DNA from 2 places in the Oscillibacter sp. GMB15532 genome. Region 1 is predicted to be linked to the other one. Evidence: riboswitches for the same ligand, from Rfam matches in the RefSeq annotation. Region 1 holds a riboswitch; the other holds the start of a gene.
The links. Region 1 has a riboswitch for FMN ahead of ABVS15_RS13180 (ECF transporter S component). Riboswitches for the same ligand answer to the same signal wherever they lie in the genome.
Positions count from the first base shown of each region.

Region 2: linked by a shared signal. The riboswitch ahead of ribD (bifunctional diaminohydroxyphosphoribosylaminopyrimidine deaminase/5-amino-6-(5-phosphoribosylamino)uracil reductase RibD) and the one ahead of ABVS15_RS13180 (ECF transporter S component) in region 1 are both predicted to bind FMN.

Region 1 covers NZ_JBEVTO010000011.1:73,157-77,582, forward strand. Annotated here, with positions in the region: gene ABVS15_RS13175 (LTA synthase family protein) at 1-1,915, opposite strand, end outside; gene ABVS15_RS13180 (ECF transporter S component) at 1,984-2,607, opposite strand; FMN riboswitch at 2,710-2,856, opposite strand; gene ABVS15_RS13185 (SLOG family protein) at 3,107-3,619, shown strand; gene ispE (4-(cytidine 5'-diphospho)-2-C-methyl-D-erythritol kinase) at 3,616-4,426, shown strand, end outside.
Region 2 covers NZ_JBEVTO010000010.1:130,503-134,928, reverse strand. Annotated here, with positions in the region: gene ABVS15_RS12750 (bifunctional 3,4-dihydroxy-2-butanone-4-phosphate synthase/GTP cyclohydrolase II) at 1-674, opposite strand, end outside; gene ABVS15_RS12745 (riboflavin synthase) at 686-1,333, opposite strand; gene ribD (bifunctional diaminohydroxyphosphoribosylaminopyrimidine deaminase/5-amino-6-(5-phosphoribosylamino)uracil reductase RibD) at 1,314-2,417, opposite strand; FMN riboswitch at 2,565-2,679, opposite strand; gene ABVS15_RS12735 (hypothetical protein) at 2,850-4,426, shown strand, end outside.

The sequences.
Region 1 (4,426 bases):
TTTTTGGGTTCGTAGTCGGCCCGAAATATCCCTTGGGATGGTTTCCGTCGTCGAACAGGTGGTTATAGGCCATCATGCGATAGCTGTTGTAAAGCCGCTCCTCTTTTGAGGAAAGGCTGCTTTCCTCTGTATCGCCAAGAAGCGTGCCGTCGGCTCTTCCAAAGCCCACGGTGGAGTTAACAGGCAGCGTGTCCAGCAGCTTTTGATGCAGCCGCTCGTAGCCAGTGGGCTGAATCCCCGCCAAGTCCATGGTCAGCGTACCCAGCAGGTTCGCACTGATGGTTACGTCCTCCTGCTCCGGCAGGTCATAGTTGGCCCAGATAAAAAACGGCGTTTCGTACTGCTGAAATACCTCTGCCGCTGTGCGGTCGTCCAGCTTTTTGCCGTACAGATCTTCATAAAAGCTGTTGCCAAGGGGCGGCTGGTGGTCGCCGAAGAAGACGATCATGGTCCGCTCATCGGAGGCCTTGTAGTGCTCAATCAGTTCCCGGATAGCATTGTCGCTTTCCCGGATAAGGGAGAAATACTGGGCTGCCACCGCGGAGGCGCCCTTGCTGGCTCCGTCCAACTCCACGGTGCGCTCAAGGTTCTTCCAGCCTTGAGAGTAGCCGCTGTGGTTCTGCATGGTGACGTTGAAGACAAACAGAGGGCCGTTCGTCTCGTCGGTGAGACGGAAAAGCTGCTGATAGTCCGACGAGTCGCTGATGTAATTTCTTATGTACTGGGGGTCCTTTACGTCCTCCTGATACATCTGCCGGTCAAAGCCCATCCAGCGGTAGACGGACGTGCGGTTCCAGCCGGAGGAGAGATAGGGGTGGAAGGACACGGAGCGATATCCCAGAGAAGACATCTGGGACACCATAGAGGGCATTCCATCGTAGCAGTAAAGCTGGTAGGCTACGGTGGAGGAGGGGAGAAACGCCAGAGAGTCTCCCGTGAGATATTCAAATTCCACGTTGGCGGTTCCGCCGCCGGTGACGGGGGAAATCATCGTGCCCTTCACCGTGTTCTCCGTCAGAGAATGGAGAAAGGGCATGGGGTCTTCCGTCAGCTCCAGATTGGGAAAGCTGGATTGCATATCCGCAAAGGACTCGTTCATAATCACCAGCAGATTTTCCGGTGGCGCAGCAGACACCGTTCCGCTTACGGTTCCGGCAAAGGTTCCGCCGGCAATCTTTTGGGCCTCCTCTGCAGAATAGCCATCCGGCGCGGAGACAAAGCTGTACCGCAGAGCAGTCATGAAATTCAGCATAAAGCCGTTTTGCTGGGTCTTCCACTGCTGTGCCCAGATACCAACGCTGGGGAGCAGCGGTGTGCAGAAAAAGGCGTATAGAAAGACGGCGGAGGCAGCCAAGGATCCAAAAGCCGTGACCCGCCGCAGCTTTTGCCGACCCTTGATTTGCTTAGGGACCAGAGCCAACAGCAGCAAATATACCGCCAGAATGGCCGCTGCCAGCCAGACGGTTTTGTCCGGCCTGAAATCATAGCCGGTGGCTACATTGGCGGCAGTGCCCAGCGTCATCAGATCCACAGGGAAAATGATGCGTCCCCGGAATTTCAAAACATAATGATTCGCAACCCCCAGCAAAAAGCAAAAGACCGCGCCTACGCCCGCGGCGGTCTTGAGCCGCCCCGTAAGCATCCGGCACACCCAGAAAATGAGATAGTACCAGAAGGCGGAAAAAAGAAGCTGGGTGGCATTCAAGGCGGTGAAGGGGTTGTTTTCATTCAGATACTCCACGCACAGATACGCCACCCACGGCCCCAGCATAAAAAGAAGCCGGATGGGGGTGCGGTCGTCATGCAGCACCTTTTGAAGCCACAGCCGCGCACGGGAACTCTTTTTTTCCGGAGGGGGGGAAAGCTCTTCCGGGCCGGAAGGCTCGGTCTGGGGAATCAAAGTTTCGTTGCTCAAGGGAAAACGCTCCTTTCAAAAGCGGAGATGGCAGGCGGAGCAAGCCGCCTGCCATGCCGAAAAAGCGCTTACCTGTGCAGAAGGGGAGACAGAGGCTTGTAAATCAAAAAGCACAGTGCCACGGTCAGGACCCCCTTCAGGAAGGTAAACGGCATGTTAAAGGTGACAAGGCATTCCAAAAGCCCGTTCACAGAGGGACGGATTGCCTGATACATACCAAGAATCACATCAATGGGCATGAACTTGGCGTAGACGGGATAGGTAAAATAGTAGTTCAGAGGTACCGAAATGAGCGCCATGGCAACCGCCCCGATCAGCGCGCCGACCAATGCGCCCCTGCGGCTCTTGTGTTGGCCGAAGCGATCATAGATAACGCCTGCGGTGCCCACAAAAACGGCGCCCATCATAAAATTTGCCGCCTCGCCCACCCCTCCGGTGGAGGTTTGTAAAAGGTGAAGGGCATTTTTAATAAAGCACACCGCCACACCGTACCACGGGCCGAGACTGAAAGCCGCCAGCAGAGCGGGAAGCTCCGACACGTCCATTTTGACAAACGCAGGGATCAGGGGAACCGAGAAATCCAGGGTCATCAGGACAAGAGCAACGGTGCTGAGCATGGCGGTGACGGTGAGCCGGTGGGTGCGGGATTTTGCATGGGTGCGGCCTGCTGTGGTGGTTTCGGGCTGGGACATAAAAAACACACTCCCTTAATTGTCTTGAAAACACCTTGAGTACTGAGTCTTCCCAAGGTGAAACAAGCAACAAAGGAGCACGCCTAGGCGCAGCTCTGCCGCTATGATCTTCTTCCATCCAGACTGGGCCTCCTTGAAGGAGGCTTCACTGTCGGTCCCGGAGTTGCACCGGGTCAGCGGACATCCAATGGATGCCCGGTCGCGGACTATACCGCCGGTGGGGAATCGCACCCCGCCCTGAAGACACGTATTCAGTTGCTTTCTGCCCATTAGTATACGACGGCGGCAAAAAAAGTGCAAGAGGGAAATATGTCCTAAAAGAAAATTTTCGACTTTTTATGGTTTTTAAAATTGGACTTTACAAACAGGAACGCCTGTTCTATAATGGTGCAAACTGCTATGAAGATTAAAATACAGTCCGGCTGCCGGGGAAATGCGCGGCCTGCCGGAGGAAGTCCCTTATGCAAAAGGGGACGGAACGGAAGGAGGGAAACCGCGAATGCGGGGAAGACAGTCGGCCTGCTGCTTTACGGGGCATCGACCGGGAAAGCTGCCATGGGGCTATGAAGAGAGCGACCCGCGCTGCGCGTCCCTGAAGCAGCGGCTTCTGGATGCCGTGGAGGCCGCTTATGCGGAAGGGTACAGCCACTTTCTGTGCGGTATGGCGCAGGGCTGCGATTTGTATGCCTGCGAGTGCGTGCTGGCGCTGAAGGAGCGGCACCCGGAGGTGACGGTGGAGGCGGCGATTCCCTGTCCCTCGCAGGCGAACGCCTGGTCCGAGGCGGAGCGGGCGCGGTATCGGGGGCTGCTTGACCGGTGCGACTATGAAACGGTGGTTTCCGCCGCATACAGCCCCAGCTGCATGCAGCGCCGGGATCGGTACATGGTGGACCACGCGTCCATGCTGATCGCCATGTTCGACGGCAGCCCCGGGGGTACCCGCTATACCATTGAATATGCCATGCGGCGGGGACTGGACGTGGTGGATTTGCCGATTGTGGAGGAAACATGATGAAGGAATTAACTCTTTTTGCCCCGGCGAAGTTGAATTTAACGCTGGATATTCTCCGTCGCCGGGCGGACGGTTATCACGATTTAAAAATGGTCATGATTTCCGTGGACTTGGGGGATACGCTGACGGTGCGCCTGCGGGCGGACGGGCGGATTCTCGTCCGTGTCCCCGGCACGGATTTGCCAGAGGGGGAGGACAATCTGGCGGGCCGGGCCGCCAGAGTGTTTTTCAATGAAACCGGTGCTACACCCGGTGCGGAAATCATCATTGAAAAGCGCATTCCCGCGCAGGCGGGCATGGCCGGGGGCAGTTCCGACGCGGCTGCTGTTTTGCGCGCTTTGCGGACGATCCTGCGCCCGGAGATGACAGACCGGGAATTGGAAACCATGGGGGAGCGGATTGGCAGTGACGTGCCCTATTGCGTCCGGGGCGGAACCGCCCTGGCGGAGGGGCGGGGAGAGCGGCTGACAGACTGGCCGTCTATGCCGCCCTGCCAAATCGTGGTGTGCAAACCGGACTTCGGTCTGCCCACACCGGCGCTGTTCGGACGGGTACGGGTGGAAAAGTTGAAGACGCATCCTGACCACGAGGCTCTGCACGCCGCTTTGCTGGGAAAAGATCTGCGGGCTATGACGGAATCAATGGTCAACGTGTTTGAAGAGGTTCTCACGCCTAATGAGGCGGAGACGATTGGGGACATCAAGGCCCGGCTGCTTCACTTCGGCGCGGCAGGCGCGGTGATGACCGGCTCCGGCCCCACGGTGTTCGGCCTGTTTGAAGACGGGGCGGCGGCTCGTGGGGCGTTTG
Region 2 (4,426 bases), on a different contig from region 1:
CCATAGGCATTAAAATCGCCGAATTTTGTGGGCAGATGCGTGACGGCCACCTGCTCTACCAGCTTTTCACAGCGCTTACGGTACGATTGCAGATCGCGGATGGTAATCATTTTCAGCCCCCATTCCGTGGCTTTTTTCTGCAACTCGGCAGTGCGCATCATGGTTCCATCCTCCCGCATGATCTCACAGCAAAGGCCACATTCCACAAGTCCGGCCAGCCGAAGCAGATCGACTGTGGCTTCTGTATGGCCGCTGCGTTCCAATACGCCGTTGGGCTTTGCCAAAAGCGGAAACATATGCCCCGGCCGGCGGAAGTCCTCCGGTTTAGACCCGGTATCCGCGCACTTCATAGCCGAAACAGCGCGTTCCTCAGCGGAAATACCGGTTGTCGTGGAGACATGGTCAATTGAGACGGTAAACGCAGTCTGGTGGTTGTCGGTGCTGTCGGTGACCATTTGGGGCAGGCAAAGCCGCTGGACGTGGGCGGCTGACATGGGCATGCAGATGAGCCCCTTGGCATGTACCGCCATAAAATTGACGTTTTCGGTGGTGGCAAACTGGGCGGCACAGATGAGATCGCCTTCGTTCTCCCGGTCGGGGTCGTCTGTGCAGAGGATCATGCGGCCCTGCCGCAGTTCCTCCAGCGCCTCTTCGATGGTACTGTACTGAAACATAATGCTTCCTCCTAAAATCCGTTTTTCAATAAAAATTCTCTGCTGATGTCAGGTTTGTGGGCAACTTGCGGCGCGGAGCGCAGCAGCTTTTCCACATATTTGCCCAGAATGTCGGTCTCGAGGTTGACCTCACTGCCGGGTATCTTTTCAGACAGGATCGTCCCGCCGGCCGTGTGGGGAATCACGGAGACGGAAAACGTGTCCCCCATCACCTCCGCCACGGTCAGGCTGATGCCGTCGATGGCTACGGAGCCTTTTTCCACAACAAACCTCAGCAATTCGGGCGCGGCGCGCATGGTGAACCACAGGGCAATCCCGTCCTGCCGGAGAGAAACGATGGTCCCCGTGCCGTCAATGTGTCCGGAGACAATATGCCCCCCGAAGCGTCCGCTTGCGGGCATGGCGCGCTCCAGATTGACCCGGCTGTCCGGCGTCAGCGCGCCCAGCGTGGAGCGCCGAAGCGTTTCGTGCATTACGTCGGCAGTGAAGGAATCCGCCGATTTCGCGGTTGCGGTCAGGCATACGCCATTGACCGCCACACTGTCGCCGGGTCGCAAATCCGTCAGCACCGCCCTGGCGCCAATGCACAGCACCGCAGAGTGCCTGCCGCTGCGGATGGAACGGATGGTACCAATCTCCTCAACAATTCCCGTGAACATCGTAAGCCACCTCGCTTTCCAGCAGAAAATCTTCACCAAGCGCCGTGACGCTTGTATTCTTCAACAGAAACGCCTGCTCCGGCAGCGCCGCGCCCAGGCCCCCGACCGGCGTTTTCGCCGCACCGCCAAATAGTTTTGGCGCGATATAGGCCTGCACCTTTTGTACAATTCCGGCCTCCAGCGCCGCCCAATTCAGGGTACCGCCGCCTTCCAAAAGCACGCTGTCAATTTTTTTATCCCCCAGCCGCTTCATAAGCGCCCGCAAATCCACATGCCCGGCCGACGTTGGCAGCTCCCATACCCGGCAGCCCGCAGCTTCCAGTTGCTTTTTCTTTTCATTGCTGCCGTTTCCAGCCGCAATTACGGTGGGAACTGATGGTGCCGTGCGGACGATTTGACTTTCCAGCGGGATACGAAAATGCGTGTCGCAGATCACCCGCAGGGGGTTGCGCCCGCCCTCCGACCGACAGGTCAAAAGAGGGTCGTCCGCCAGCACAGTGCCAACGCCCGCCATAATGGCGGCGTAACGACCGCGGTCGGCATGGACACGCTGTCGTGCAGCCTCGCCTGTAATCCAGCGGGAAACGCCGGTGCGCGTGGCGATTTTGCCGTCCATCGTCATGGCATATTTCATCGTGACGTAGGGCGTTCCCGCGCGAATGAAGTGAAAAAACATGGGGTTCAGCGCGTCGCATTCCGCTTGTAAAATACCCGTTTCCACCTGAACGCCACCTGAGCGAAGTTGCTTTACTCCCCTGCCGGAAGCAAGGGGATTGGGGTCGGAGGAACCAACGACGATCCGCTCGATTCCGGCCTCCAGAATGGCATCCGTGCAGGGTGGCTGCCGACCGAAGTGGCAGCAGGGCTCCAGCGTCACATACAGTACCGCCCCCCGGGGCGATTCCGTGCAGCTTTGCAGGGCCGCCCGCTCCGCGTGAAGGCCACCGTAATGGTCATGATAGCCCTGTCCGATGACCCGGCCGTCCTTGACAATGACCGCGCCCACGATAGGATTTGGATTGGTTCTGCCGCATCCGCGCTGGGCCAACTCCAACGCCATGCGCATAAATTGCGTGTCTTCCATTGCCGCCTCCAAAATAAAAAGATGCCTTGAATCAAAACGTTCAAGGCATCTGGACACGGCGAATAAGCCCCGCATACACAAAAAACTCTGGAATGAAACCATTCCAGAGCATACTTATGTACGCAGGCGCAATCACTCCCGCTGTAACACAATCTTCTTTCATCCAGACTATACTGTCGGCCTCGGAATTTCACCGAATCCTGCCTTGCGGCTCGTGGGCTTTACCACCGGTGGGGAATCGCACCCCGCCCTGAAGATCCTGATTCAATTTTCAAAAGCATCATAGCACCTGCGCTTATATCTGTCAAGTTATGGCGTATAGGAAAATTTTTACTAAAAGCACCATAATGCTATGTGAGATTTCCCTTGACATTTAACCGCCAGAGCATTAATGTATTAATATAATCACACATTAATGATTGGAGAAACTAAATGAAGACGATGAAAAGTGTCTGGATTAAACTCCTGACTTGCTGTTTTATTGCGACATTGCTGCTGAGCATTGGCGCGGGAGCTGTCGACCAGACGGAGTCAGCCGCCCGTCAAGATGATCTTGACTATTTGTACACAACGTTAAAAACCAATCATCCCAACCTGTTTGCCAACACGCCGGAGACCGCTTTTGAAGCGAGGAAAGCCCAGATAGAACAACGGCTTAGCACGGAAAGCAGCTTTGATTTTGCGCTGGATTGCGCAAGTCTGGCCGCGCTGGCAAAGGACTCACATACCAACGTGTCTTTGGGCAGCAGCGGATACAATCTTCACATTTGCCTGTTTGACATGGAATTATACGATGGAACATGGAGACTGCGTGCGATAGACCGTGCCCATCAGGAGCTTCTGGGCGCCGAGATTGTATCCATCAATGGATATTCCATGGAGCAGGTTCTGGAAAGATTCGGAACCATCCTCAGCGCGGACAATTTGGTGAAGCTGCGGTATTCCTATTGGCAGATGTGCTATGTGCTGGAGCCGTATCAGTATCTGGGAATTGCCAAGCAAGGCGAGCCCATGCGCATAGAGGTGCAGGACTCCACGGGAAAAACTAATACATTGACGGTTTCCTCGGTAAGCCAGAGTGCCTTTCGGTCTGAGGATCTGGCGACGCTGAACGACTGGCAGACAGGCTCCGCAGCCACCGTTTATGACAAAACAAAGACCTATTTTGCAAAGGAATTGAATAACACCACCTATTACATCCAATATAACAAATGCGCGGAGGATGAGGCTCTGCCAATGAAGCAGTTCTGCCAGCAGGTTCAGTCTGCGCTGGATGCAGGGAGCTATTCCTTAATTCTGGTAGACCTGCGAAATAACGGAGGCGGCTCGGACGGTGTGATCATGCCGCTGCTGCGGCTGCTGGCGCAGCAGCGCGAGCAGGGCGTCCAGGTAGCCGGGCTGATTGGGAGAAGAACCTTTTCGTCTGCCATTATTAATTCCGTGGAACTTCAGGAAATGGGCTTCGCGCTGGCAGGAGAGGCTACCGGCGGCAGCGTTGACCACTTTGGCGCGGTGCGGTCTTTTAAGTTGCCCAATTCCGGTATGCGAATGGGTGTTTCCTCAAAGTTCATTTCAATGAGCGGCTATTTTGACGCCGCCTCCGGAAAAGGCGTAGAGCCGCTCCAGCCCGACGTTAAAATTGTTCAGACCCTCAGTGATTCTTTGGCAGGCAGAGATACGTGCGTAGAAAAAATACTGGAAAATCCCGAGATTTTAAAATCTGCGGAACGCGGGGATGTCCCCATGACCCGTGGACGTTTTGTAGGTCTGCTGTTCCAAAAGGCAGGTACGCCCAAATCAAATATTGAAAGCAAGCCGTTTGACGACCTCCTGGGGATTGAATGGTATCTGCCTGCGCTAAGCTGGGGAAAAGCAACACAAATTGCGCTGGGAGACACCTCGGGCAATTTTGCCTCTGCACGCGCTGTCAGTTGGCAGGATGCCGCTGTATTTTTGGTTCGTACTGCCGATGCATTGGCTATTCAACCTGCGTCCGTGCGAAGCGACAC